2 regions of the Spongiibacter sp. UBA1325 genome follow, and region 2 is predicted to be linked to the other one. Evidence: predicted binding sites of a transcription regulator. Region 2 holds the regulator's gene; the other holds the start of a gene.
The links. Region 2 encodes FNR, which switches genes on or off when oxygen is low (the NO sensors DNR and NnrR bind a similar motif). Its sites were predicted from a motif close to TTGATNNNNATCAA; they were not measured.

Region 1: the regulator FNR is predicted to act here: its motif matches at 12,291-12,304, upstream of B3K78_RS15855 (OmpW/AlkL family protein).

What each region holds. Positions count from the first base shown of each region.
Region 1 is NZ_DBTD01000011.1:2,424-17,100, reverse strand. It holds gene B3K78_RS15925 (sodium:solute symporter family transporter) at 1-1,223, opposite strand, end outside; gene B3K78_RS15920 (hypothetical protein) at 1,216-1,389, opposite strand; gene gluQRS (tRNA glutamyl-Q(34) synthetase GluQRS) at 1,458-2,327, opposite strand; gene dksA (RNA polymerase-binding protein DksA) at 2,367-2,804, opposite strand; gene B3K78_RS15905 (pyridoxal phosphate-dependent aminotransferase) at 3,005-4,159, shown strand; gene B3K78_RS15900 (NUDIX hydrolase) at 4,220-4,795, shown strand; gene B3K78_RS15895 (hypothetical protein) at 4,757-5,383, opposite strand; gene B3K78_RS15890 (TIGR04219 family outer membrane beta-barrel protein) at 5,490-6,227, opposite strand; gene hemB (porphobilinogen synthase) at 6,313-7,323, opposite strand; gene hemL (glutamate-1-semialdehyde 2,1-aminomutase) at 7,348-8,631, opposite strand; gene hemJ (protoporphyrinogen oxidase HemJ) at 8,749-9,168, opposite strand; gene B3K78_RS15870 (chloride channel protein) at 9,301-10,701, shown strand; gene argC (N-acetyl-gamma-glutamyl-phosphate reductase) at 10,717-11,757, shown strand; gene erpA (iron-sulfur cluster insertion protein ErpA) at 11,838-12,191, shown strand; gene B3K78_RS15855 (OmpW/AlkL family protein) at 12,373-13,041, shown strand; gene B3K78_RS15850 (anhydro-N-acetylmuramic acid kinase) at 13,050-14,171, opposite strand; gene B3K78_RS15845 (OapA family protein) at 14,168-14,677, opposite strand, start outside.
Region 2 is NZ_DBTD01000004.1:405,454-420,130, forward strand. It holds gene B3K78_RS04630 (non-ribosomal peptide synthetase) at 1-200, shown strand, start outside; gene B3K78_RS04635 (glycosyltransferase) at 206-1,519, shown strand; gene B3K78_RS04640 (4'-phosphopantetheinyl transferase family protein) at 1,464-2,237, shown strand; gene nhaC (Na+/H+ antiporter NhaC) at 2,234-3,658, opposite strand; gene B3K78_RS04650 (cytochrome P450) at 3,747-4,994, opposite strand; gene B3K78_RS04655 (SDR family NAD(P)-dependent oxidoreductase) at 5,149-6,027, shown strand; gene B3K78_RS04660 (TetR/AcrR family transcriptional regulator) at 6,096-6,698, shown strand; gene B3K78_RS04665 (Rieske 2Fe-2S domain-containing protein) at 6,863-7,837, shown strand; gene B3K78_RS04670 (acetoacetate decarboxylase family protein) at 7,888-8,658, shown strand; gene B3K78_RS04675 (hemerythrin domain-containing protein) at 8,817-9,380, shown strand; gene hemN (oxygen-independent coproporphyrinogen III oxidase) at 9,398-10,789, shown strand; gene B3K78_RS04685 (fumarate/nitrate reduction transcriptional regulator Fnr) at 10,931-11,668, shown strand; gene B3K78_RS04690 (Yip1 family protein) at 11,777-12,385, shown strand; gene ccoN (cytochrome-c oxidase, cbb3-type subunit I) at 12,574-14,007, shown strand; gene ccoO (cytochrome-c oxidase, cbb3-type subunit II) at 14,004-14,612, shown strand; gene B3K78_RS04705 (cbb3-type cytochrome oxidase subunit 3) at 14,622-14,677, shown strand, end outside.

The DNA of each region.
Region 1 (14,677 bases), on a different contig from region 2:
GCCAGTGAGCTGAGCACTTGCCGCTCAGGGATAAGGACGTATAGCAAGTAGCCCAGCATGATAGTGGTGAATATCAGCAGCTGTCGCGACCAGAGCAATTGGCGATAAATATCGCCTGGGCGGCGCTGGGGACTGTGTAACGGCAGGACAATGTGGTTGAGGTTCATGGAGGCGGTTGCCAGGGTGGCGACAATAATTGCGCCGCTGGCCGCGGAGATCCCGCCAATGAATACAAGCAATGTGAGTAAAGGGCTATCAAGCGCGCTCAGCACGTGTAGTGCGGCATAGTCGCCGCTACTTTCCCCGCCGCCAATTGCCGTGCTTGCCCACAAAAGTGGCAGTACGGGCAGGCTGATAAGCAATAAATAAAGGGGGAGGCCCCAGCCTGCGCCGTAGAGTTTTTTGCCACTGGGGTTTTCCGCGAAGAGCATGTGGAAGACATGTGGCATGCACAGCGATGCCGAGAAGAACAGCACCAGCATCATGCGGGCATTTTCTCGCTGGCTGGCATCTCGTAATTTTTCAATTAATTCAGGCTGAGTTTGCAACCAATTTTGCATGTCGCTGAAGCCGCCGAATATGCCAAATATCGCTGCAGCGCCCAGGCAAATAAAAGCGACAAGTTTAACCAGCGACTCGAATGCCAGTGCGACGACTAACCCCTGGTGGCTATCGCGCGAGGATAAATTGCGAGAACCAAAGAGGATGGTAAACAGGCTAATGATCAGGCAGAACATAAATGCAGACAGGTGCCTGAACGTGCTGCTGTCAGTCTCAGATGCTGAGGGCGTAAGTAGTAGCGTGGCATCGGAGACTGTTTGAATTTGCATCGCCAGCAGCGGCCACATGGCGATGCTGCAGAAAACAGTTGTTAAAGAGCCTACCCACTGGCTGCGATAGCGGAAGCTCAACAAGTCGGCCAGCGAATGCAGCTGGTAGTTTTTGCAGATGTGATACAGCGGGGTAATAACGATCGGTAACAAAAACAGTGCAGCTGAAATGCCAAGGTAATAGTTCAGGTAACCCAGGCCATAGGCCTTGGCCATGCCCGTTACGCCGTAGAAAGCGAAAGCGCTGGCGTAGACACCGAGCGACAAAACATAGACCGCCGGGTGATCAATTAACTTGCTCGGCAGCCAGCGATGCTCACTGGCATAAGCGATGGCAAACAAGGTGAGCAGATAGGCGAGCGCGCAGAGCAGCAGAACATTGGCTTCAAACATCGCGCTTGCGCCGATAGTTGGCCAGGAAAACAAAAACAATAACGGCCAGCCACAATAGATGCAGTCGGTACCAGGCCTGCCCACCGCTGTATATCCAGTGGTTCAGCGTGGGGGTGAACACCACCATGAAACAGAGCAGCAATAGCAGTGGGGCTTGTAAGCGCATGAGTGAGCCGTGTGCAGAGGTAATGGTGCGAATTATTACTGCCGCATCGGCAAACTGCAAAGCCTGTATTAGCGCACGACGATATCGCTGTGGGGAATCGCCCCGGCAGACCAATGCTGAGCCGCCCACGTTAGCACCGCATCAAGGCTCCCTAGTGGTGGTGGCGATGGCTGACCCAGGTAGCGCAACGCAGTGCGAATATTGTCCTCGGCGCAGCTGTTGTCTAGTGCTGGGGCGTGGCTGCGTTTACTGAGTTTATCCCCTTTGTCGTCAGTGAGCAGGGGGAGGTGGAGGTACCTTGGGTGCGCGTAGTTCAGGCGCTCTTGCAGCAACCATTGCCAGGCTGTGGAGCTGAGCAGGTCGCTGCCGCGAACGACATCGGTAATGCCGCTGTAGGCATCGTCGACGACGACGGCAAGTTGGTAGGCGAACAGACCATCGCGGCGCTTGAGCACGACATCGCCGCCGTCCTCGACGCGATGTTGCTGTGGGCCTAGCAGTCGGTCCTCAATGGTATAGGTTTGGCGGTTTGTGCGCAGCCTGACGGCCGCGTCGTTGCGGTCCAGGGGGGCAATGCAGCTACCGAGATGAATGCCATTACGGCTTGCCAGCTGGGCGCGCGAGCAACTGCAAAGGAAGGCGTGTTCGGCTGTCAGGAGTTGGTCCAGTGCATCTTGGTAGGCACTCAGGCGATCGCTTTGCCAGAGCACTTCGCCATCCCAGAGCAATCGATGGGCTTTTAATGATTCGATAATGGCGTGGTCGGCGCCGGCTTGTTCGCGAGGAGGATCTAGGTTCTCTATACGTAGCAGCCAGTGGCCGTTGTGAGCGCGGGCATCTAAATAGCTTGCGAGCGCACTACACAGTGAGCCGAAATGCAGGGGGCCGGTGGGCGAAGGTGCAAAGCGGCCGACATAGCCAGCGTGGGAGTGGGCCATACACAGAGACTTATGGGGCGGCGGTGGCCGCCCTGTCGTTTAACCGCGCTCCTGGCGCTCTTTAATTTCGTCCAGGGTTTTGCAATCAATGCACAGTGTCGCCGTTGGGCGTGCCTCTAGACGTTTAATGCCGATTTCAATACCGCAGGTATCGCAGAAACCGTAGTCGTCTTCATCAATAAGGTCGAGCGTGGCGTCGATCTTTTTGATCAGCTTGCGCTCGCGATCACGGGTGCGAAGTTCCAGGCTGAACTCTTCTTCTTGGGTGGCGCGGTCGGCGGGGTCCGGGAAGTTCGCCGCCTCGTCTTTCATGTGAGTTACCGTGCGATCAACTTCCTCCATCAGTTCGGCCTTCCAGCTGAACAGGATTTTACGGAAATGATCTTTTTGCGCCTCGTTCATGTATTCCTCGCCCTTTTTGGGGACGTAGGGAACAAATGACTTAAGGCTTTCTTGTGCTGTGTCCTTTGCAGGCATGCTTGGCCCTCTTTATTAACAAGCCGTTAACCGCAGACCGCGGATGTGCGCGCGACGCTGTGCCGCCAAACCGGCAAAACTACCAGATAAGTGTAGTTGGTGCTACAGAAAAACGCGCAGAAAGCGATGTAGCGCTGCCGGTGGGTGAGGGGCGCTGTTACACTAGGGGGCTGAAAAACGGACTGGAGGTCGTTGTGGTAATGCGTTTCGCGGATCGTCTCGCTGATATTGAACCGTTTCGTGTTGTAGAGGTTCTCACTCGCGCCAAGGCCTTGCAGCAGGCCGGTGAGGATATTGTTCACATGGCGGCCGGTGAGCCTGACTTCACAACGGCAGAGCCCATCGTTGTCGCTGCGCAGCAGGCGTTGGCGCGGGGCGAGACTCAGTACAGTCCCGCTGCGGGAATTCCTCAGCTGCGCCAGGCGCTGTCAGACTATTACCGCAGTGACTACGGATTGGACATCGATCCGCAGCGCATCATGATCACGCCGGGCGCGAGTGGAGCGCTGATGTTGCTGGCGGGCCTGCTGGTCAACCCTGGTGAGGGAATGTTGATGACCGACCCAGGCTACCCCTGTAATCGTCACTTCCTGCGCTTGGTCGAGGGTGAGGGGCAATTGGTGCCGGTTGGTCCCGAGCAGCGTTACCAGCTCGATGCGCAACTTGCCGAGCAGTACTGGCGTCCCAATACCTGCGGGGTGATGGTGGCCTCGCCTGCCAACCCGAGTGGCGAGATACTGAGCGCCAGCCAATTGCGCGATCTGCATACGCTCTGCAAACAGCGCAACGGCCACCTCGTTGTTGATGAAATTTATCATGGCCTGAGTTTTGGCGAGGCGGCGCCGAGTGTCTTGTCGATTACCGACGAGGCCTTTGTGATCAACAGTTTCTCAAAATACTTTGGTATGACCGGCTGGCGGCTGGGCTGGCTGGTGGCGCCGGAGTGGGCAGTGCCTCATTTAGAGAAGCTCGCGCAGAATTTATTTATTTCCATGTCGACGATGGGGCAGTACGGCGCTTTGGCAGCGTTTGCCCCTGAAAGCAGAGTGATTCTGGATGCGCGTCGAGACGAGTTTGCCCGTCGCCGCGACTTCTTGTACCCAGCGCTGCGCGACCTCGGTTTTTCGATTCCACATTGTCCCGCTGGGGCGTTCTACCTTTACGCGGGCATTGACCGGTTTGCCAAGGACAGCCAGCAATTTTGCCTGGAATTGCTCGAGGAGCACGGCATTGCAATAACACCGGGGGCAGACTTCGGCCGTTACGGTGCAGAGAAGCATGTTAGGTTTGCCTATACCACCAGTATGGCGCAACTGGAAAAAGCGGTAGATCGCTTGCAACGTCTTTATGGCTAAGTTCTGGGAAACGCGAGGCTGAAAGCGGTGAAAGGCAGCAAATTAACCCTGAAACATCTCATGTTGGCACTCAGCGCATCGCGCCCGCGCCGCCGCTGGTGGCGTCGCTGGGTTAAGCGCTCGGCGGTGGCGCTTGTGCTTCGCGAGCATGCTGATGAGTTAGAGGTTTTGATGATAAAGCGGGCCGAAAGGGAGGGCGACCCCTGGTCCGGTCACATGGGTTTTCCCGGTGGGCGCATGGATCCAGATGACATAACGGGCATTCGCACTGCAGAGCGCGAAACCTTGGAAGAGCTGGGTGTCGATTTGGAAAAGGCCGGTCATTGCATTGGCCGACTGTCGGACTTGGTCAGCAGGCCTCATTCCGGGCGCCGGCCAATGGTGGTTTCGCCCTACGTTTACCGCTTGCATACGCCGGTTGGCATTACCCCCAATCACGAAGTGGCCGAAGCGGTATGGGTGCCGCTGGCATTTTTAATGGACCACAGTAACCGCGAGCGAATGGAGTGGCGCAGGGGAAAGCTGGCGTTGAATTTACCCTGCTACTTTTATGGTGGTCGGCGGATATGGGGAATGTCCCTGGCGATGCTGGACGAGTTACTCGGTCTCGCTCCGTTCCCGCTCAAGCTGCCATAGGAATATCTTTGTATCGTTAAGCAGTTGGCGAGAGGCTGGCTGCGGGCGAACGGCTTCGCTTAGCGTGGCGTCGCTGACTTCGCCGTTTAGCCACTGGTAAAACAAGGGCATGATGACAGGCGTTTTTTTTGGGTCGAGGTACTGCCAGCGGGTTGCCGTTAATATGTTACCGCTGACGCGTCCGCCTTTGACCGGGAGCCAATATACGCCGCAGCTGGACAAAAAGTAATCGCCTCGGCGGCCAAAACTGATGTTGGGCTTGAAGGGGTTAAAGCTATCTTCGGGCGGGGTGTCGATGCGCTGCGCCGCAATTACCCATTCGCTGCCCTCGCTGAACTGGTCGATTTCCGGGCGGCAGAGTTCGCCAGTGTCTGCCCACAAGCGAATGTTCTCACGATACTCTTTTCCGGATAGGGTCTCTAATAACCTGAGGTCGGCGCTATTGCCTTTGGTGGCCTCAACACGCACATGCGCGAGCAGGTCGGCGTTGTCGTATACGGCTTTGAAGGGGCCCTGCCACAGGCAGTCGCAGGCGAGGACTGATGGGCTTAGCAATGAGAGTAGCAGTGGGCCGAATAATCGGAGCATGTTGTCGTACTCGGGTTATCGCGGGGCTATGTGATCATCAGACAAATAAAAACGCGCAGCGGTTCCCCGTACTGCGCGTTTGTGAAGCCTCTATTTACCGCGGGGCTTAGATGTCGATATTAACGCCAAAGTAAATGCCATCGACAGTCACACTGGCTTCTTCGTCGTCATCTTCCAGCGAGACGTCAAAGTTGCGGTAGCCGACTTCCAGAGACACGATAGCCACTTCGTAGCCCAGTCCTACTGCCATGTCGGTCACGCTGTTGTCGCCAAAGCTAATCACATTGCCCACTGCCTGTGCGTACAAGCCAGTTAAGGGCAGGTTGAAACGTGCGTTACCGTAGAGCATCGGTACCGGCGCATCCAGCTCGATCGAACCTTCGCGGCCGGTAGTGGCCAGGCGAACCTCACCGTCGAACATACGAACCGTCAGGCCGACATCCAGGTTTACCCAGTTGTCCAACACTTCGTAGTAGAACGTGGCATCGGTATGCGTGAGGTCGGTCGTTGAGTCAACGGTATCAGCCGCGGTGTAGACGTCTCCTTCGAACGTGAAAGTACGAGACAGGTTGTTGCGCTCAGAAATATCCAGGTCGGTGCGCTGCAGGCGGATATTAGGGAGTACCGGAATGGGGTGTTCCAGGGCGACGTAAATACTGGTGCCCGTCTCGTCGTCGTAGCCCAGGTCGTCGTTCATGTCGATGGCGTCTGGGCCTGATTGAACGTCACCTTCCCAGCTTTGCTTCCACTGATAGGCACCTGCTGTGGCACCGAGAATGTCGGCCTGTGTGCCGGCCGCGAATGTCGCTAGCATTGCTGCGGTCATCAATTTTTTGTTGATCATGCTCTTCCCCTGTTGTGGTCGTTATTTCTTGTTGTGCGTAACTATTGTTTTAGAACCATAAGTCCTCCCTGTTACAGGGTAAAGACTAGCGGTTCAGTAATATTGCCGCTTCTTTGGCAAAGTAGCTCAAAACACCGTCGGCGCCAGCGCGCTTGAATGACAGTAGCGATTCCAAAATTACTGCTTCGCGATTCAGCCAGCCATTGTCGAATGCTGCGCAGTGCATGGCGTATTCCCCGCTCACTTGGTAGGCGTAGGTGGGGACACGCAGCTCATCTTTCACTTGGCGAACAATGTCCAGGTAGGGCATGCCGGGCTTCACCATGATCATGTCGGCACCCTCGGCAAGGTCGAGAGCGCATTCATGAAGTGCTTCGTTGCTGTTGGCGGGGTCCATTTGATAGCTGTACTTGTTGCCGCTACCCAGGTTGCCCGCTGAGCCGACGGCGTCGCGGAACGGGCCGTAGTAACTCGATGCATATTTGGCGGCGTAGCTGAGTATGCAGGTATTGATGTGCCCCGCGGCTTCGAGGTTCTGGCGGATGGCGCCGATACGGCCGTCCATCATGTCAGAGGGGGCCACGACGTCGGCGCCAGCATCCGCTTGTGCGAGAGCCTGCTTACACAGTACTTCGGTGGTGATGTCGTTGAGTACATAGCCGTGCTTATCAATGATGCCGTCTTGGCCGTGCGTGGTGTAAGGGTCGAGGGCGACATCGGTAATCACGCCCAGTTCGGGCGCGGCATCTTTGACGGCTCTGATCGCTCGCTGCGCCAAACCGTCGGGGTTGTAAGCTTCTTCGGCGTGAAGAGATTTGCCGCCGTCGCCGACAACAGGGAACAGGGCAATCGCCGGTATGCCTAGCTCGACCAGGGCTTTCGCTTCTTTGGCAAGCAGGTCGATGCTCAACCGCTCGACTCCGGGCATGGACGCCACGGCCTCGCGCCGATTCTCACCCTCGTGGACGAACATCGGGTATATCAGGTCGTCCGGCGTGAGTGAGCTTTCGCGCGCCAAGCGGCGACTGAAATCAGCTGCGCGTAAGCGACGCATCCGCGTGGCAGGAAAAGCACCGCGTTGCAGGGAGGTCGTCATGATTTGCATCCTTGTAATGTGGGATCAGCGAAGGTTGGCGAACACGCGCTCAGCAACATCCAGCGTTTCCTGAATATCGGCCTCAGTGTGGGCCGCCGACATAAAGCCTGCTTCATAGGACGCTGGGGCGAGGTATACGCCGCCCTCCAGCATGCCGTGGAAGAAGCGGTTAAAGCGGTCGGTGTCACAGGCCATCACCTGCTGGTAGTTGCTGATGCGTTTCTCTTCGGTGAAGAACACACCGAACATGGTGCCAACATGGTTGCTGCTCAGGGGAATGCCAGCCGCTTCAGCGCGTGCATGTAAGCCATTAATAAGCATGTCAGTGCGAGCGAAGGGTATGTTGTAGAAGTCCGGCTGAGAAATGGCGTCAATCATCGTCAGACCGGCGGCCATGGCCGCGGGGTTGCCGGACAGGGTTCCCGCTTGGTAGACGGGGCCGCTGGGTGCCAGCTGCTCCATAATGTCGCGTCGACCGCCGAAGGCAGCCACCGGCATGCCGCCGCCGATCACTTTGCCCAGGCAGGTGATGTCTGCTGTTACGCCGTAATAGCCTTGAGCGCCTTGGAGGCCAAGGCGGAAGCCGGTCATTACTTCATCGATAATCAGCAGGCTTTGGTGAGCGTCGCAACACTCGCGCAGGCACTCTAAGAAGCCGGGCAGCGGGGGAACGCAGTTCATGTTGCCCGCGACGGGCTCAACGATCACACAGGCAACTTGGTCGCCAAACTCAGCAAACGCCTTTTGTACGCCCTCAATATCGTTGTAACTGAGGGTGACGGTATGCTCGGCGAGTGCGGCCGGTACCCCTGGTGAGCTGGGTACGCCAAAGGTCAGTGCTCCAGAGCCAGCTTTGATTAGCAGGGAGTCGGAGTGACCGTGGTAGCAGCCTTCGAATTTGATAATTTTATCTCGCCCCGTGGCACCTCGCGCCAGGCGTATCGCGCTCATCGTCGCCTCGGTGCCAGAGTTCACCATGCGCACCATGTCCATGCCGGGAACGATGTCGCAAAGACGGTCTGCCAGTCGTGTTTCTATTTCGGTGGGCGCGCCGAAGCTGAGGCCCTTTTGAATTTGTTCCGTTACCGCAGTAATCACTGAGGGGTGGGCGTGACCGAGCAGCATAGGCCCCCACGAGAGAACGTAGTCGATATAGCGTTTGCCATCGACATCAAAGACATAGGCCCCTTCTGCGCGCTCAATAAAGCGCGGGGTGCCGCCAACGGCTTTGAAGGCTCTGACGGGGCTGTTTACACCGCCGGGGATGTGTTGGCGGGCTTGCTGGAATAGCTGCTCTGAACGACTCATGGTGGATGCGAGAACCTCAATATTGGGCAGATAAGCGCCGGGTATTATCCCGACTTGGGGCGATTTTTCCTAGGGAAGCGCGACATCTTGTCGTCGGCTTCACTGGGTATACGGGTTTTAAAAGGGTTTGAGTACAACAAGAAATACAATAGCGAACAGCGCAATAACGGGCGCTTCGTTGAACCAGCGGTAAAACACGTGGCCACGTTGGTTCTCGTTATTCGCAAAGCGTTTTACGAGTTTGCCGCAGTATAGGTGGTAAACGATTAAGAAGGCGACAAAGGCCAGCTTAAGCCACAGCCAGCCAGCGTGCAGGTAGTAATTGGGGTTGTACGCAATCATGGCGATGCCAAAGATGACGGTCAACATCGCAAACGGGCTAACGAAGCGGTAGAGCTTTTGCTCCATGGTCGAGAGATGACGCTGCGTGGCGGCGTCTTCAGCCATGGCGTGATAAACAAACAGGCGGGGGAGGTAAAATATGCCGGCAAACCAGCAAACAACGGCAATAATGTGCAGGGCTTTAAACCAGAGCATGGGGTGGGGCTCGCTTATGTTACTCAGCAGTTGGGCGGTAGGTGGCTTTAGCATACAATAGTTGCGCGCTTATTGGGCAGTCTGGCTAGGCTGCTATCTCACTTCTCGCAATTACCCGCAGGCTTTATTGGCATGGAATACAGCATCATTGCTCGCGCTCGTCGTCGCTTGCGTTTGTGGTGGATATTGAACCGTCGTCACACTCGGCGTCAGCTCGGTACGCTGGAAGATTGGAAAATGCGTGCAGTGTTTTGGCTTGGCGCCTTAACTGTGGGGTTGGTGATACAGGGGTTCGCCTGGCTCTCTGAGGAGAGTTTTTCTCTTTTTGAGCACGCGCACTCGCAGTATCCGTATGCGTTTCTGGTGATAACGCCACTCGGCCTGATGGCGATTGTGTGGTTGATGAACCGTTTGGCCAAGGCGTCGCGAGGCAGTGGGATACCGCAGGTGCTGTTGGTGCACAAACAGAGTTATCACTGGCTTCGAGGCCCCTTCCTATCGCTGCCGGTCGCGATATTAAAAGTACTGCTAACCTGTGCCGCGTTGCTGTTGGGGGCAACAGTGGGGCGTGAGGGTCCCAGCGTACATGTTGGCGCCGCGCTAATGTATCAATTTGGTCATTGGGCAAAGTTGAAGCAAAAACAAATTGAAAGCAGCCTGATTGTGGCCGGGGGTGCCGCTGGAGTGTCTGCTGCATTTAATGCACCGTTGGCCGGTATCGTTTTTGCCATCGAAGAGCTGCAGCAGTCGATGGAGGCGCGCACAACGGGGACGTTGATTATGGCAATCATCCTCTCGGGTGTTGTCGTGCTCATGTTTGCTGGTCACTACAGTTACTTCGGCGTGCCAGATGTCACCGCGATGCCGTTTGAAGACTATCCCTTCATTATTGCTGCCAGTGTCGTCTGCGGATTACTCGGTGGTCTGTTCAGTTTCTTTTTGGTCGAAGGAAGTCGTGCGGTGGCGCCTTTGGTGCGAGCGCGACCAATGCGAGTGGCAATGGTGATTGGCGTGGTGTTAGCGCTGATGGGGTTGGTATCCGGCGGCGCGACCATGGGTAGTGGCTACGTGGAGGCAAAAGCGCTGCTGGCTCAGCAAGCCGAGGGCAGTTGGTGGACAGCGTTTGGCCGGATTCTGGCGACGATGCTTACCTATTTCAGTGGTATTCCCGGCGGGATCTTTTCGCCCAGCTTGGCGGCGGGGGCGGAGTTGGGTGCATCGATGACGAGCCTCTTCCCCAATGTGCAGGCGACAGCATTGATACTCGTCGGCATGGCGAGCTATTTCGCTGGTGTGGTGCAGCGGCCAATCACCGCCTTCGTGATTGTTTTAGAGTTAACAGGGAATAATCACGATATACTACCGGCCTTAATGGTGAGTGCATTAGCGGCAACGGTCGTTTCAAAGCTGGTAATGCCGCAGCCGGTATACCACGTGCTCGCACAGGATTTAGTTCGCAGTTGGGAGCATTTGCTCAAAAGCAAGCAAGATGATGAGGTCGCTAGCAATACTTCATCGACGACAGATAAGTGAATAGGAGATAGGCCCGTGTTAAAGGTTGGGATTGTTGGTGGAACGGGGTATACCGGTGCGGAGCTGCTGCGCCTTATTGCCGCCCACCCCAATGCTGAAGTGGCAATGATTACCTCAAGGGCCGAAGACGGCGTGCCGGTTGATCAGCTCTTTCCAAGTTTGCGCGGTGTTTGTGATCTCGCCTTCTCAGTGCCTGATGTGGCAGCACTGTCTTCCTGTGACGTTGTGTTCTTCGCGACCCCCCACAACGTCGCAATGCAGCTGGTGCCCGAGCTGCTTGCTGGCGGCACGCGGGTGATTGATTTGTCGGCCGACTTCCGTATCCGCGATGCCGCGTTGTGGTCACAATGGTACAACGAAGAGCACGCCTGCCCCGAGTTGCTCGCCGAGGCGGTGTACGGATTGCCAGAGCGCAACAGCGACGCGATAAAAGGCGCACGCTTGATCGCCTGCCCGGGGTGTTACCCAACGGCGGTGGAGTTAGGGTTTTTGCCACTACTTGAGCAGCAGCTAATAGACGATCAGCGGCTTATTGCTAGTGCGGCGTCTGGGGTGAGTGGCGCTGGCCGGCAGGCGAAGGTGGATACCTTGTTTGCCGAGTTAGATGGTAGCTTTAAAGCCTATGGCGTGGCGGGCCACCGCCATTTACCTGAGATTGAGCAGGAGTTGTCGTCGGCATCTGGTAAGCCCGTGCAGTTGACCTTCACACCGCATTTGTTACCACAAGTGCGCGGTATCCACGCCACTTTGTACTCAGAGCTGTTGGACCCCGCCGTGGGTTTGGACGAGCTGCAATTTATGTACGAAAAGCGCTATGCCGATGCGCCCTTTGTCGACGTAATGCCGCTGGGAAGTCTGCCGCAAACAAGGACAGTGCGCGGTGTAAATACCTGCCGCATTGCGCTGCATCGCCCGCAAAACCGCAACACCCTGGTGGTGCTGTCAGTGATCGACAACCTCGTAAAAGGTGCTTCGGGCCAGGCCATCCAAAATATGAACCTGATGTTCGGCTTGGATGAGTCTGCGGGCCTGGATGGTGTCGCGCTGTTGCCCTAGTGTCTGGCATTCTTGACTGTTTTACTCGGATAAGAGGATAATTGTGTCCTGCCCTTTGGGTAAAAGCAGTGAGGTAAGGTATGTCAGTAGTAGAAGAGTATACGCCGTCAGTATTGCAGTTAACGGAGCGTGCTGTGGCGAAGGTTAAACACCTGATGGAAGAAGAGGCGAATGATGACCTCAAGCTTCGGGTGTTTGTCACCGGTGGTGGATGCTCTGGTTTCCAATACGGTTTTACCTTCGACGAATTGGCAGAGGAAGACGATACGCTGGTTGAGAAAGAGGGCGTCGTTGTATTGGTCGATCCGCTTAGCTATCAGTATATTGAAGGTGCTGAGCTCGACTATACCGAAGGCTTGGAAGGCTCGCGTTTTGTTGTTAGCAACCCAAATGCCAGTACCACCTGTGGTTGTGGTTCGTCCTTTTCTATTTAACTCTCGTCTGAGTAAATCTGCGCTGACGCGCATTTAAGATACTGGCGCCAGACAGTATTTTTTTATGCAATCGCTAAATTCCCTTATTTTTAGTAAGGCTTAATCTAGATCAAGAGTCGCCCTCAGAAAATTCGTTCTAATGGAATCCAGAACGAAGATAACTCCTCATGAGGATGACGATATGAAACAGATGAAAGCATGGGTTCCCCTTCTTCTTGGTAGCTTGGTAGCGCCAATTGCCGCACACAGTTTCGAAGCTGGTGATTGGGTGGTGCGTGGTGGTGTTACCACGACTGACCCGCGGGAAAGTAGCGATAATATCGTTGCGAATGGAAGCCCGATGGCCGCGAAAGTGGGCCTGGACAGCGACACGCAGCTGGGTATTACCGCCGAGTATATGCTGGATGCGAACTGGGGGGTCGAGTTGTTAGCGGCAACACCGTTCGAACATACGGCGACAGGTCGCGGTGCGTTAGCCGGTGTTGATATCGCTACCTTCAAACATTTGCCACCCACCTTGAGCATGGTTTATCACTTTGCATCGGTGAACGGCTTTCAACCCTACGCTGGTGTGGGTTTGAACTATACAGTGCTGTTTGACGAGGACCTGACGTCTGAATTCGAAAGCGCGGTAGACAAGGGCAGTATCGACCTTGAAGACTCATTCGGTATCGCCTTGCAAGTGGGTGCTGACTACCACGTGAACGAGCGTTGGTTGGTGAATGCGTCGGCGCGTTGGCTCGACCTGGAAACTGAGGCCGAAATTCGCACTGACGGTGGCAGTAAGTTCACCGCAGATATTGATGTGGATCCGATGGTTTACACCATTAGCGTGGGTTACAAATTTTAAACGCTAACTTAGCCGGGGTAGATAGCCCCTAGTATGCGGGCGCCTTTGGCGCCCGTTACGCTTGGCACATTGCCGGGCTTGCCGTTGAGCGCGGCATAGGCCAACCACGCAAATGCGGCAGACTCTACTGCGTTGGCCGGAATGCCGAGAGCATCTGTCTTTTCAACGACCATCTCTGATAGTTTTTCTTCAAGCCGCTGCCGCAATGCGCCGTTATATGCTCCTCCGCCACAAAGAAATAGCGATACCTCGCCCTCCAAGTTTTCAGCTTTAATTGCATCGCTCAATGTTACCGCTGTTGCTTCAAGCAGCGTTGCCTGAACGTCGTTGTCGGGTATTGGCGGGAGTGTATTTAGCAGCGCCTTCAGGGTGCCAAGGTTGTAGTGCTCTCGGCCGGTGCTTTTGGGGCCGGTTTGCCGATAATAGGGGTTGTCGAGTAGCTTCTCGAGTAAGCCGGTGTTTACGGTTCCGCTGCGGGCCCAGTCGCCATCGCGGTCGAACTCAATATTCCTGCGATGTTGAACCCAGCTGTCCATAAGGACATTGCCAGGGCCGGTATCATAGCCGTTAACGCTGCCGTTCTTGTGCAATACAGTGATGTTGGCCATACCACCGATATTTGCGATCACCCGATTGCTGCCCGCGCGGGAGAAGACGGCCGCATGGAAGGCGGGGACGAGCGGTGCGCCCTGGCCGCCAGCGGCGATATCGCGGCGACGGAAGTCGGCAATGGTGGTTATGCCGGTCTCCTCGGCAATTGTGTTTGGGTCGCCAATCTGCAGTGTATATGCCTGCTCGACAGGCCTTTGCGGGCTTGTGGGGCGGTGCCGTATTGTTTGGCCGTGGGAGCCGATGGCGGCGATCTGTTGAGCGTTTAAGCTTTGGGAGCGCAGAAACTGATTCACCGCTTGCGCAAGGGCGAGGGCAAGCTCGCGATCGGCTTGGCCCATTCGCTCAATTTCGTTGTCGCCAGCACTGCACAGTGCGAGTAGAGCGTTGCGAAGCGCACTGGGCAGTGGTGCCTCGGCGGCGGCAAGTAGTTCGCACTGGTTCGCGGTGTCAATCAGGGCAATGTCTATTGCATCGAGGCTGGTGCCACACATCAGCCCAATATATAGCGAGCTGCTCACCCTTCGGAGCCGGGGCTGTTGTAGTTGCGCTGTGCGGCATAGGTGCGCAGCTGTAACTGCAGACCGCTGATCTGTTGTAAAAAGTCCGGCATATCGTTACGCCCGACGCGAGTGGGCGGCGGCAGTTTGTCGACGATCGTGGCGGGGTTGCGATGCACGCCATTCATCAGGAATTCGTAGTGCAAGTGTGGCCCCGTGGCATAGCCTGTTGAGCCTACCCAGCCAATAGTCTCCCGCTGGCGAACTCGTTCTCCGCGAGACACGGCGCGTTTGTGCAGGTGGAGGTATTTGGTCACGTACGCTTCGCCGTGTTTGATAAAAACGTAGTTGCCGTTTGCTCTTGAGTAGCCGGCCTCCAGTACTCTGCCATCGCCTGCCGCATATACCGGTGTGCCGCGGGGGGCTGCGTAGTCAACGCCTCGGTGCGGGCGCACCGTTTTAAAGACGGGGTGAAGGCGTTTGGGGTCAAAGCGGGAGCTGATGCGGGTAAAATCGAGTGGGGCTCG
Region 2 (14,677 bases):
GGCCTGTAGATGTGGAGTTGCACTTTTTCCAAGCGGTGCAAACGGCCACGTCACAGGAGCTGCACCACCGCCCCGATGCCTGGCAGGACGCCGTCGCGGGTCTCAATATTTATCCGGTGGAATGCCATCACCAGCAAATGCTGGACGCGGAACCGCTGGCAGTAATCGGACCCTTCGTTGCGCGCGCGCTGGCAGGTTGATAAGCATGAAAATCGCGATCTTCTCCATCGGCACCCAGGGAGATGTCCGCCCTTTTGTCGCGCTAGGCTTGGGTTTGCAGGCGCAGGGGCATCAAGTATCCATTGTCACAGGCGACAGCTGTGAACAGTTGGTGCGTCGTCATGGCCTCGATTACGCGCCGCTGACCGCCGACTTTTTGGAGTTGATGGCCAAGGACCCGGAAGTACTTCAGCGCGGCCTGAACCCCGTTGCGCTTCTGCGCACCGCGCGGCGGGAATTGTTGGCAATGTCTGCAGACTGGGTCACACAGGCCACGCAGGCGGCGAACGGGGCTGACTTATTGTTGGGCTGTGGCATGGTGGCCTCGCTGGCCACCGCCATTGGCGAGCGCTATGACATTCCGGTGGTCGAGACCCACTTGCAACCGGTGACACCGTGTCCTGATATTCCGCCGATGATGTTGCCACCGCCGCGCCGCCCGCGCCCCGGTATGGTAAACCAAGGCTTGTATCACGCCTGTCGCGTGCTGACCTGGCAGATGCTCAGCCCGGCCTACCGTCAGGTTCGTCAAAAACTCGATTTGGCGCCGCTACCCTGGTATGGGCCGTTTTACCGGCGGCGTCGGACTCACCATGTGTTGTATGGGTTTAGCCCGAGCATTATTCCGCCATCGCGTTATTGGCCGGAGTCGGTGCGGGTAGCGGGTAATTGGTTTCTCGACGAAGCTCAGACGTGGCAGGCGCCGGAATCACTGGAAGCCTTTTTAGCCGCCGGGGACAAACCCATTTATGTCGGCTTTGGCAGTATGCTCGGTGATGACAGTGCGGCGCTCAGTGAGGTGTTTTTACAGGCGTTGCGAAATAGTGGCCGCCGCGCCATTTTTGCCACCGGTTGGGGAGGCTTGGCAGATGTCGACGACGACAATGTGTACTGCCTGACATCGGCGCCGCACGACTGGCTGTTTCCGCGAGTGGCGGCGGCCATTCACCACGGCGGGGCGGGTACGACGGCGGCAGCGGCAAGGGCGGGGATTCCGTCGATAATTATGCCGTTTTTTGGCGATCAGCCATTTTGGTCGTGGCGCTTGCAGCAACTTGGGGTAGCCACCTGTTCACTGGATCGCAAGAGCTTGAATGTCGCGGATGTTGAGCAGGCCATTGAGTCGGCAACCGACGCGGCGCTGCGTCAGCACGCAGCCACGGTGGGCGCGCAAATTCGCGCCGAGGATGGCGTGGCGGCGGCCATCGCGCAGTTGTCCAAATGGGGCTACCTGACCCCCGTCAGTGAGCCAAGCCCCGCTGTTGATCGCGACCTTGCCGAGCCCAGCCTTGCGCAATAGTGGCGCGGACACGCTGAGCTTGTCATCACCCCTGCCCGAAGGTGGATTTATCGAGCAGGTTTCGCTGCTGCCAATGCCCGAATTGGCAGTTAACGCGGTGCATTGTCATTTTAAACAAAGCCGTTATACCCCGGACCTGTTGGCGTCTTGGGGCATTGCTTTGCCAGCCTCTTTGGCGCGGGTGTCCGCCGCGCGCCAGGCGCAATTCCTTGCCGGTCGTTATGCTGCTTGTTATGCGCTGGGCATAGAAAACGTAGAGAATCACAGCCCGGCAAGGCGAGATACCGGCGAGGTCATATGGCCGCAGGGGATTACCGGCTCCATCAGCCACTGCGACGACAGCGCGCTGTGCGTGGTCGGACGTGGAGGGCATTTGGGGATCGATATTGAGCCATTAGTCGCCAGCGATGCTATTGACGAATTGTGGCGCTTGGTGGGTGATGACAAGGAATGGCAGCGGCTCTCTATGTTGCCTCGCGATCGCGCGTTAACGCTGCTGTTTTCTGCCAAAGAGAGCTTGTACAAAGCGCTGTTCCCTCGCTTGCAGCGCTACATCGACTTTTCCGAAGTGCGTGTTATCGCAGTCGATCCGGAGCGGCGCACGCTCCAGTTCAAGCCGCGCTCCGCGCTGGGGTTGGCCTTGCCAAGGGGCTGTATATTTACCGTGTATTGGCAGTGGCTGGGAGAGCGCTGCCTAAGTTATACGCGCTGCGACTAAGTCTCTTCTATGGCAATGTTGAAGCGCATATACAGCATCGACATAAAGGGGCTGATCAAATTAAAAAAGCAGAAGGGCAGGTAGCTGAGCGTTGCAACGCCGAGGGCGGTGGCATGAAATGCGCCGCAGGTGTTCCAGGGAACCAGTACTGAGGTGGCGGTTCCGGCGTCTTCCAGCGTGCGGCTGAGGTTGCGCTGACTCAGCCCCTGCTGGGCGTACATGTCGCCATACATTCGCCCGCCAATAAGAATGGTCAAATACTGCTCGGCCGCCGTGAGATTGAGCACCCCACAGCTGCCAGCCGTGGTTGCCACGAGCGACGTCCGGCTGCGCGCCAGTCTTTTTAGTCCGTTTGTAATGTCGCCGAGCAAGCCCGAGGCTTCCATCATGCCACCGAAAACCACAGCGCTTAAAATAAGCCATATTGTATTGAGCATGCCTGCCATGCCGCTGCTGGCCAGCAAGGTATCGCTAAAGCTGTGACCGGTGATGATCTCGCTACTACCTACAATGGTTTGCACCAGCCCCTTGTACAGCCCGCTTGCCGAACGCTCGCCACCAATTTGATAGACCAATTCCGGCTGCACATAGGCGGAGATCACTGTGCCGATGAGCGTTGCAATAAACATCACGGGCAGCGCCGGAACGCGTTTTACGATCATGACAACGACGAGCAGTGGCGCAAGCAATAGCCAGCCCGACAGGGTCATGCTGGTGTTCAAGGCATTCAGAATCGCTTGCGTTTCGGCAACCTCCCTTCCACTGCTGTGGTGTATACCCAGCCCAACAAAAATGAGCAGGGCAATGGCAAACGAGGGCAGTGTGGTGAGCGCAAGGTAGCGCACGTGACTGAACAGCTCGACATTGCACACACCTGCGGCCAGGTTGGTGGTATCGGAAAGGGGAGAGAGCTTGTCGCCAAAATAGGCGCCAGAGATGACGGCGCCTGCGGTGATGGTTTCACTCATGCCGAGTCCCACCCCGGTTGCCATCATGGCAATGCCGATGGTGGCCGCCGTGGTCCAGGAACTGCCAATGGCCGTTGACACAATGGCGCAGACAATTGCCGCGGCAGCATAAAACCAACTGGGGTCGGCCAGTTGCAACCCATAGTAGATAAGCGTCGGTACAATACCGGCGACCGTCCACGTGCTGGATAGCGCGCCAATCATAAACAGCATTAAGATGGGGATGATCGCAACGCCGATCACTTTCAGCATGCCGTCTTGAAGGGCTTGCCAGGAACGGCCGCGGTGCAGGCCGATAACAGCGGCGACGCCGCCCCCGAGCAGCAGTGCCAGCTGGTTGGGGCCTTCTATACCGGCATCGCCGTAGAGATAGACATTGAGACCGAGCAGGCCGATTACCAAGCATAGCGGGAGGAGTGCTATGCCGACATGATGAGAGCGGGCTGGGGTCATTGGCTACCACACATTGCTGCTTGTTGTTTGTAGTGGCCAGAATAGCGGGCGCGTTGCGGTGGCGCCACTTTGGCGCCACCGCAGAGGCTTAGCGGTTGGTTTTTACCCGCAGGGATTTAAAGCTAATGGAGTTGTGGTCCTCTAGGTCGCGCTCGGGCTCCTCTGCCAGTGTGGCATTGGGGAACTGACGGAAAAACTCGCGCATACTCAAGTACAGCTGATGTTTTGCCAGCGCGGCACCGATGCAATAGCGAGGGCCATAACCAAAGAGTACGTCTGGATTGAACTCGCGGCGTACATCCAGGCGATAGGGGTCGTCGAAAAAATCGGGGTCGTGATCTTTTAGGTGGGGCATCATTAACACCATTTGCCCTTTTTTCACCTGTTGTCCAAGCAGTTCACGGTCTTCCGGAACGTAGCGGGCAAAGCCCATTTTCGAGTTGCCTGCCCAGCGCATAATTTCGCTAAAGGCGTTAGAGAAGGTGGCGGTAGACTCCAATGCCAGGGGGATCTGATCTGGGTTCTTCAGAAAGGCATAGGCCGACCACTGCTGCGCCATCAACGTAGTGTCGGCGCCAGCGCCAATCAATGCCAGGATCAGGGTAACGATATCCCACTCGTCGAAGTCGTCGTTTTCCGCTTCCACTTGCAGCAGCGCGCTGAGGAAGTCCTCTTCACCTACGGGTGACAGGCGGCGCTCGGCGATGACTTCCAGCAAGATATCGATGGCCAGGTTGCTGTCTTGCTGGGCTTTTTCCCGGCGCTCATCGGAGATAGTCGGGTTCCAGGTTTCGGTAAAGGTCAGCACCGTTTGCTTGATCTGGGGCCAGTATTTTTCTGGAATACCCACCATGCGAGTGATGGAGATAAAGGGGATGTGCCGCGCGACATCTTCAATGTAGTCGAATTCATCGGCGTCTTTTAAGCCCTCGAAAAGGCGGACGATATCGGGCTCGATGCGTCGGTTGATGTTATCAACAACATTGCGAGAAAACGCCGGGGAAGTGATTTTGCGAATAAGGCGGTGGTGGTCCGGGTCAGCCAGCAGGCTGTGGCCCACCAGGGCGCGCTCGAAGTTATTCCAGTTTTCTTCCAGTGGCCGTGGCGGCGCAAACTCCCAGTCGTAAAAGTCTGAGCTCAGGTACTCATTCTTCCAGCAATCCATAATGTCGGGCATGCGGGTCATAATCCAGCACATCCAGGGGGCATACCACACCAAGCGACCGCGCTCGGAAAGTGCCTTGCACTGGGGGCCGGGGTCCAAGGCATATTCCATGGAATTGGGATTGAAGACAGATTCGATCGGGGGCAGCTCGCGCTGTTCTGTGGTTTGCATTGCGTACACTCCTTATCTTTATTGTTTTGCACCGCCGCAACGGCTCGCAAAAATATCGGTGTTTGCGAAAAAATATACTACCGTGTATTTTTATTCTCAAGTGACATTATTTTTAATTTACCGCGCGTCGCGGCGATAACAATAAGGAGTGGGAATGCAAAACTTTACAGACAAGGTAGCGGTAATCACCGGCGGGGCCAGTGGTGTGGGGCGCGCATTGGCGCTCGCGCTTGCCGATGAGGGAGCCAAGTTGGTGATTGCCGACATCGAAGAAAATGCCTTGCAGCGCTGCAAATCGGAATTAGAGGAGCGCGGAGCCCAGTGTTTGGCGCAACGCGCTGATGTTACGCAGCCAGAGTCGATGGCTGCTCTTGCCGAGGCGGCGTTTACCCACTTTTCCGGGGTGCACCTCGTTTTTGCCAACGCCGGTGTCGGGACGGGCGAAGGCGGCAACATGTGGGAGTACAGCGCCAATGATTGGGAGTGGGGCTTCCGGGTAAATACCTGGGGCTTGATTAACACCATTAACGCCTTTGTCCCCCGCTTGGTGGAGCAGGGCGAAGAGGCGCACTTTGTGGTGACTGGCTCGGGGAATGGCGCGTTCTTAATGTTACCGGATACGCCGATCTACACCGCGACCAAGGCGGCGGCGCAGGCGATTACGGAAAACCTGCATTTTCAGTTGCAGGCCCAGCAATCGCCGGTGAAGGTCAATGCCCTGTTTCCCGGCCCACATGTGGTGAATACCGGCATCTTTAACTCTGAGCGCAATCGGCCTGAGGATTTGCCCGTCGACCCGAATAAGCCCGATTCAGGTATCCACTCGGTCGATGATATGAAGGCGATCATGGCGCAATACGATATGGAGTTGAAAACCACCGAGCCGGAAGAAGTTGCTGCGTTTGCGCTCAACGGGCTGCGCGAAGACAAGTTTTGGATTACCCCAATGTCGGAGAAGTCCCGGGCCGCCTTTATTGAGCGCACCCAGGGCATTCTCAATGGCGTAACGCCAACGCCGCCAAACGTACTGTAGGAGGCATTCGCTTGACGGACCGGCTTACGCTACCATTCGACGCTTTGACAGAGATGGGAGAATCATCGGTGCCAGCGAGTCAGCTTGGTCGGCGAGAGCGCAAAAAAAAGGCCGTGCGCGAGACCATTCGTAAAGAGACATTGCGCTTGATCGGCCGCCATGGGGTAGACGGGCTGACCATCGATGCGATCTGTGATTGCGTGGATATCGCCAAGAAAACCTTTTACAACTACTACGCGACCAAACACGACTTAATGGTGGAGCTGTGTCAGGAGGAGTTGCTGCAACGCACCGATCAATTGATTGACGATGTGCTGGCTAGCGGTAAATCTTTTGAGCAACAGCTCGGTCACATCATTGAGGTGTTTATCAATCGCGAGCAGTTGGCGGGCGGTATCGAACGCGAGCTGATCGCCTATTCAGTCGGCGCAATGTCGGCGAATATTAGCCAGGGCGCGGGGCAGTTGGCCTTTATTAACAGTAGCTTCCTGCGTTTGTATGAGCACAATCGCCAGGCCTTAAAGCCGGAGCTGAGTCCGGCTTTCTGTGCGGAAATGACCGTGGGCATGTTCAATGCCATCACACTGAACTGGGTGCACGATGAAAGTTACGATTCAGAAACCCGTTATCGTCAATTACTCGCCTTTATAAAAAGCAGCATGCTTGCCTGAAAGCGCCGCTGTGCTGGCATCGGTAGACCGATGTCAGCACTTTTCTTTTCCCGCCTTACCAATCAGTAATCATTTCTCCGCTGCTCTCGCTTGACCGAAATAGGGAAACCGTATACTTTTTTTACATCACGGTTACCTTTTTGAGAGAAGGGTCAGGAGGGAGAATGAATAATAGATATAAGAAGCCCATCCCATGCGGCTGGTTTGCCATTGAGTACAGCAAAGAGCTCGCCCCTAAGGATGTGAAGCCGCTGAAGTATTTCGGCCGGGACCTCGTGCTGTTTCGCACGGAATCGGGTGAGGCAGTATTGCTAGACGCCCACTGCCCGCACTTGGGTGCCCACCTGGGGCACGGTGGTCAGGTAAAGGGGGAGAGCATCGCTTGTCCCTTCCACGCCTGGGAATTTAACGGCGAGGGCTTTTGTACCAAGGTGCCCTACGCGAAAAATATGCCGCCTAAAGTCGATGGCAAGCAGGCAATTGGCAACTACCCTGTGGTGGAGCTGAATCAAATGATTTGGGCCTGGTATCACCCCCAAGGGGTGGCGCCGCTGTGGGAGGTTGAGCGCCACGCCGAGTTGCACTCCGACGAGTGGACGGAGATGGATGTCTTCGATTGGCAGATTAACTCGATCATTCAGGAGACCGGTGAAAATGCTGTGGACATCGCGCATTTTGTGACCGTTCATGAGTCTCCGGAAATGCCGGATGGCCACGTCACCATCGACGGTTACAAACGCAGCACGCTGATGGACAGCCTACAGCACGCCATCGATGAAGAGGGTAATGTAGACCTGAGTGGCGAGAACTATGACCAGGGGCGTCTGGAAACCTATTCATTTGGTCCAGGACAAACTTACCAAAAATTCTCTCGCATGTTCGATATTGTCATGATGGGAACCATCACACCTATCGACGACCAGAACATTCACATGCGCTTTAACTTCTCTATGCCTAAACAGCAGAGTGGTGAGCACACCCTATACGCCAATGCCTTCCGAGACGAGATCGTTCGCCAAGTCGGTCAGGATATCCCTATCTGGGAAAACAAAGTGTATCTGGAGCACCCCACGCTGTGTGATGGCGACGGCCCGATCGCAAAATACCGTAAGTGGTTTGAGCAATTTTACGCGGCGTAGATCGCGGTGCTCAACCCGTCCCAAAACCATAATAACGAGGAATAACTACCATGACTGACTCCAACGCCCCTATGGGTAAGCCCGGCGATATTCTCAACTGGCCGATGCTAAAAATTCGCTATAAAACGGATGCTGAGGCGATAGCGAAACTTTTACCGCCCGGTATTGAGCCAGGTAAAGAACCGGGCGTGACCATTACCATTTATAACTTCCCGGTATTAAATGAGCCCGAGTATGGTTGCGTGGTGAATGTTGACGCTAACTACAATGGCATTGAAGGTGAGTACACTCTGGGTATTGCCATCGATCAGGAAGCGGCAATTTACGGTAGTCACGAACGCTGGGGGCAGCCGAAGTATTATGGGGAGACCCAGTACTTCCGCTTGATGGACTATGTATCAGCAAAGGTGAGCCACCGCGGATATACCTTTCTGGAGTTTAAGGGGCAGGTGACCGGTGAGGGCGAGATTCCCCCGGAGCACGAAACGAATGAGTGGTGGATAAAGCACCTGCGCGGTGTGGATATGGAAAACCCCAGCTGGGACTTCCCACCTCACGTTGTGCGTGTTTACGCAAAATACGGCACGGCGCATATCGAGAAATTGCAGGGCCAGGTCACGCTAAATGACAGCCCTTGGGACCCTCTGGCCAGCAAACTGCCTATGCGAACGGAGGCAGAGGCATGGCTGTGGACGCCGATTTTCCTCGACCGCCGCATCACGCTCGAAGGCCCGCTGGACCCCGAGGGCTTTATGCCCTTTGCCGACACCATCGGTGGCTCTCGCTGGCCCGGTGAAAATGGTGGCCCCAAACAGTCCTAGAATCACCCTCGCCGGGTATCACCGCCCGGCTTTTTTCCGCTTTTCTGTGAGCTTGTCGCGCCGATAAGCTGATCCCCCTCATTGCTGTTGATTCAGGTCAATGGGAATGGTGTTGCCGCATATTATGATGCCTTGGCTAAAATAATATGGAGCGGGCCATGCATCCCATTTTTTTGCAGTTGGAAACGGATCATCAGCGCATGCAGCGAATGCTGTATGACCTCAATCATCAGATTGAGAGCTACTTTGGCTTACATGATGCGCCGGCTGATGTCGATGCAATGATGCGTTGCCTGGATTACATCCAGATCTACCCCGAAGTATGGCACCACCCTGTTGAAGATATCATTTTCAGGCAGCTACTCACCAAGCCCGGAGTGAATCACTACGCCGTGGAAAATGTGTTGCGAGACCACGGCATGCTGGAGGCCCTGAGTGATCAGCTGTCGTTGATATTTTCTGAATTACGGCTGAGTGAAAAGCCCGTGCGGCCGGCAATTATTCGCTTAAGTAAGCATTATCACAGTCGTCAGATATCGCACATTCATGAAGAGCGAGGCATCTTTCAGATGGCTGGAGAGTTGTTTGGCGACGCTGATTGGCAGGCGATTGAGTGCGAGATAGATGCCGTCATCGGGCCGGTTGGTCAGCACGAGCGAGATGATTATCTATCGACATTTAAGCCTGAGCACGCGTCTTACTCTGGTGCATTCAAACAGTAGTATTGAAGGGAATATACATGCCGACTGCGATCGCAAGAGAATTTGATAACGCCACTGATATGGTGCGCCGCTATGCAGTACAGGGGCCGCGCTACACGTCGTACCCTACGGCACTGAACTTTAGCGAAGCGTTTACCGATCGCGATTATGTGCGCTTTCTTGACGATGCAAGAAATAGCCCATCGCCGCTGTCCTTATATGTGCACATTCCGTTTTGTCGAAGCCTCTGCTACTACTGTGCATGCAATAAAATTATTACCAAAGACCCGCGAGCAAGTCGTCGTTATCTGGACCACTTAAACAGAGAGCTACAGCTCCTGTCGCGGCATGTGGGTGTGTCCCGCCGTGTAAGTCAGCTTCACCTCGGGGGTGGAACACCCAATTACCTAGACAAAGCGGAAATGACCGAGCTCGTGCATCAACTTGCCAGTCACTTCAATCTCGATGACAGTGACGACCGGGAATTTTCCATCGAGTTGGATCCGCGTTGCGTCGATGAGGATTATTTGGCCTTGCTTAAAGGCTTGGGTTTTAACCGTGTCAGCTTTGGTGTGCAAGATACGAACCCCGATGTGCAGCAGGCCATTAATCGCGTACAGAGTGAAGATATGATCGCCGAGCTGGTGTCATTGGCGCGGCGTTTTAAATTTAGATCGGTGAGTGCAGATTTAATATACGGCCTGCCACTACAGACCGAGGAAAGTTTTAAAGCGACGCTGGACGCGTTAATTGCGATGTCGCCAGATAGAATTGCCATCTACCATTATGCCCATATGCCACAGCGTTTTAAATGGCAAAAGTCGATGGATAGATACCCAATGCCGGATAGCGAAGAGAAACTGAAAATTTTTGCTCTGGCGAGTCAGCGATTGCAAGCTGCGGGGTATTTGCATATTGGTATGGATCATTTTGTTAAGCCCAATGACGAGCTGGCCATTTATCAGCAGCAGGGTCGTCTGCAGCGAAATTTCCAGGGCTATTCGACCTGCCATTCACCCGATGTACTCGGAATGGGGGTGTCGGCGATAAGCTCTTTGGGACGCTGCTATGCGCAGAATGAGAAGGATCTCGAAGCCTACTACGCCGAGATTGAAGCCGGACGATTGCCGGTGACTCGCGGGTTAGAGCTTTCAGCAGAAGATATGCTTCGTCGCTACGTTATTATGCAGTTGGCCTGTAACTTAAAGCTGGACTTTAAGGAGTTGCACGGTCGTTATCAGGTCAGCTTTAGAGAAAAATTTGCTGACGTCCTACCTTCGCTAGAAGAATTTCACAATTCAGGTGTGTTGTTACTCAGTGGTGAGGGGATAAAAATAACGGAAGCTGGGCGGGCGGTTTTGCGAAATGTTTGCATGCTATTTGATGAAAGTTTGTCTCTGCACCGCGGAGCGTATTCCAAAACCTTGTAGCGGTTTACAGGCTTTTGGCGCGCTATTTTATTGTGTAGTAACTTTATCGCGACTACGCCGAAAGTAGACTTGACCCACCCGGAGATAAGGCGTTCAATGGCGGCAGTAATCCCCCCCCCCCGACATGTGTAAGGAGACCACATGCGACGCGCGGAAGCCCCCAAAGCCTGCCCACACAACCCTGCTGTTAGCTGCAACAATTGTCGACTGAGTGGCATCTGCTTGCCGCTGGCTTTGGAAAGCGATGAAATTGTAAAGCTGGACAATATTGTGCAGCGCGGTCGCCCCCTGCCAAAGAGCCGTCATATTTTCCGAGAAGGTGATGCGTTTACGTCTGTATTTGCCGTGCGCTCTGGTGCTGTAAAAACGTATAGCATTACCGATGCTGGAGAGGAGCAGGTCACCGGTTTTTATTTTCCGGGTGAAGTTGTTGGCTTGGATGGTATTGGTCAAAACCGCTACGCGAGTTCCGCTGTTTCATTAGAGGTGTCGGCGATTTGTGAAATCCCTTTTTCGCAGATCGAAGATCTCAGCGGCCAGTTGCCCAATCTTCAACGACACTTTTTCAAGCTGTTGAGTAGCGAGATCGTTGATGATCAGCGACACATTACCTTGCTCAGTAAAAATACGGCTGACGAGCGTGTCGCATCGCTGTTAGTGAGCATCTCCGCTCGCCAGGCGCGCCGTAAATTGTCGGCATCCGCTTTTAGATTGCCGATGTCGCGTGCGGACATCGCCAGCTTTCTGGGGCTCACCGTCGAGACCGTAAGCCGCGTTCTCAGCCGTTTTGCAAAACAAGACTTAATTCGAATCGACAATAAGGAAATTAGCGATCTCGATGTCGAAGGCCTTAAGGCAGCCGCAAACCTTCAGCCGTAATTGTGGCTGTCATTGTGCCGTAGTGGCACAGGCTTGACTCAGATCAACCGGAGCCGCCCGTTGGGCGGTAAACTTTCAATAAATCTCCCCGGAAAGAGTGAGTAGGCCGTGAGTGCAATAATTAGCAATCCCCTAGGTTTTTTGTTCAGTCCCCGTAAGCAGTGGCGCATGGTTGCCGATGCCGGCGATGAGGGTTTGGCGGCCAAGCTGCTGTACCCCATCATTCTTGCCATTGGGCCATGCGTTGCGTGGTACTACGGTGCCAGCCAAGTGGGTTGGACGGTGGGCGATGGCGAGGTGGTGCGCCTGACGCAGGCGAGTGCTCTGCAGATTGTCATTGCCTTCTATTTTGCGATGTTGGGCTCGTTGGCGGTGATCGGTTATTTCGTTCACTGGATGTCCGAGACCTATGGCGCTTCCTCGTCGGTGCTCAAGGGCATCGTTTTATCTGGATACACGGCAACTCCGCTGTTCATTGCGGGGCTTTGCGGTTTCTTTCCTCTTTTCTGGTTTGATTTGACCCTGGGTATTCTGGCCTTGGGTTGGTCTGTATACCTGCTGTATTTAGGTATTCCGCTGGCGATGGGAATTCCTGAAGAGCGCGGCTTTTTGTACGCCTCGGCGGTAGTCGCAATCTGTATGGTGATATTTATGGCGCTAATGGGCGCGGTGGTTATTCTCTGGGATATGGGAATGACACCGGTGTTCACTGATTAGCGGCATAAATGAGTCGGTAGGAAGGTAAATTTTCTGCGGCATAGTGTCGCAGGCCTGTTTAGCTTTCTGTTGATCTGGGTCAGCATTGCGGCCCCCACCTGCTGGGACAATACCCACCTCCATCATGTCTGCCCGAACGGCGCTTGTTGCCGGTTCGCGCATAGTCCACCTGAGGTTCGTGAACTGTCATGACATCTTCGCAAGAACATCCAACTTACAACTACAAAGTGGTGCGGCAATTCACCATTATGACTGTGATATGGGGCATCGTCGGAATGACCGTCGGCGTTCTCATCGCAGCGCAATTGGTTTGGCCGCAACTCAACTTCGACACGCCCTGGCTTAGTTTTGGGCGACTGCGACCCCTGCATACTAACGCGGTTATATTTGCGTTTGGTGGCTGTGCTCTGATGGGGTCTTCGCTGTTTGTGGTGCAGCGCACCTGTCAAACGGCGCTACTGTCGGACCGCCTCGCGGCATTCGTCTTCTGGGGGTGGCAGCTGGTCATCTTGCTGGCGGCGATTACGCTTCCCATGGGGCTTACCTCCGCTAAGGAGTATGCCGAGCTTGAATGGCCGATAGATGTGCTTATCGCCGTAGTTTGGGTGGCCTATGCGGTGCTCTTTTTCGGCACGATCATGCGTCGGAAGATGTCGCATATTTATGTGGCGAACTGGTTCTACGGCGCGTTTATCGTGACCATTGCGGTGCTTCACATCGTCAATAGCGCCGCGATTCCAGTGAGCATGTCCAAGTCTTATTCGGCCTACTCCGGTGCTGTCGACGCCATGATCCAGTGGTGGTACGGGCACAATGCTGTGGGCTTCTTCCTGACGGCAGGCTTCTTGGGAATGATGTACTACTTCGTTCCTAAGCAGGCTGGGCGTCCGGTCTACTCATATCGGCTATCGATCGTTCACTTCTGGGCGTTGGTCTCTGTATACATCTGGGCTGGCCCTCATCACCTTCACTATACCGCGCTGCCTGACTGGGCACAGAGCCTGGGTATGGTGATGTCGCTGATCCTGCTGGCACCCTCATGGGGCGGTATGATCAACGGTATGATGACCCTCAGTGGTGCCTGGCACAAACTGCGCACTGACCCCATTCTGCGCTTCCTGATTGTGTCGCTTTCTTTCTACGGTATGTCGACGTTTGAAGGTCCGATGATGTCGATCAAAACCGTTAACTCTCTTTCTCATTACACTGATTGGACGATTGGTCATGTTCATTCGGGCGCATTGGGCTGGGTGGCGATGATCTCCATCGGCATGGTTTATCACTTGATTCCCGTGCTCTTTGATCGCAAGCAAATGTACAGCGTCAATATGATCAATACACACTTTTGGCTATCCACCATCGGTACCGTGCTTTACATCGCATCCATGTGGGTAAACGGCATTGTTCAGGGCCTGATGTGGCGCGCCTACAACGCCGATGGCAGCCTGACCTACAGTTTTGCTGAATCGGTTATCGCCAGCCACCCAGGCTACGTAGTGCGACTGTTTGGTGGGTTCCTGTTCCTGGTCGGCATGTTGTTGATGGCTTGGAACGTTTGGAAAACCATTTCCAGCAAAGAAACTAAGGAACTGGTGGCAAATACTGCGGGGGCTGAAGCATGAATCACGACGTCGTCGAGAAAAATATCGGCTTGATGATTATTTTTATCATTGTCGCCATTAGTTTTGGAGCCTTGGTGGAGATCGTGCCGCTTTTCTTCCAAAAGCAAACGACAGAGCCGATTGCTGGCTTGAAACCATTAAACGCTATGCAGCTAACCGGTCGAGATATCTATATCCGTGAAGGCTGCCACGTATGTCATTCGCAAATGGTTCGCCCTATGCGCTCTGAAACAGAGCGCTATGGACACTACTCTGTTGCTGGTGAATCTGTTTACGAACACCCCTTCCTGTGGGGCTCCAAGCGAACAGGACCCGATTTGGCGCGCTTAGGCGGACGTTATAGCGACGAGTGGCACCGTGCTCACTTGTATAACCCGCGCGATGTCGTGCCCGAATCCATTATGCCGTCGTATCCCTGGCTGTTTAAGAACGAGATCGATGGCGATGAAGTTGGGAAGAAAATGCGAGCGCTGCGCAAAGTGGGTGTGCCCTACACCGATAACGACATCGCCACAGCGGCCTCCCAAGTGGAAGGTAAGAAAGAGATCGACGCCATGGTTGCCTACTTGCAGCAGCTGGGAACACTAATCAAGTACAAGCGTTGAGGAGGATGTATGTTTGATCAAGACAATCTACGTGCTTTATCAACGTTGTTGCTGTTCCTGGCTTT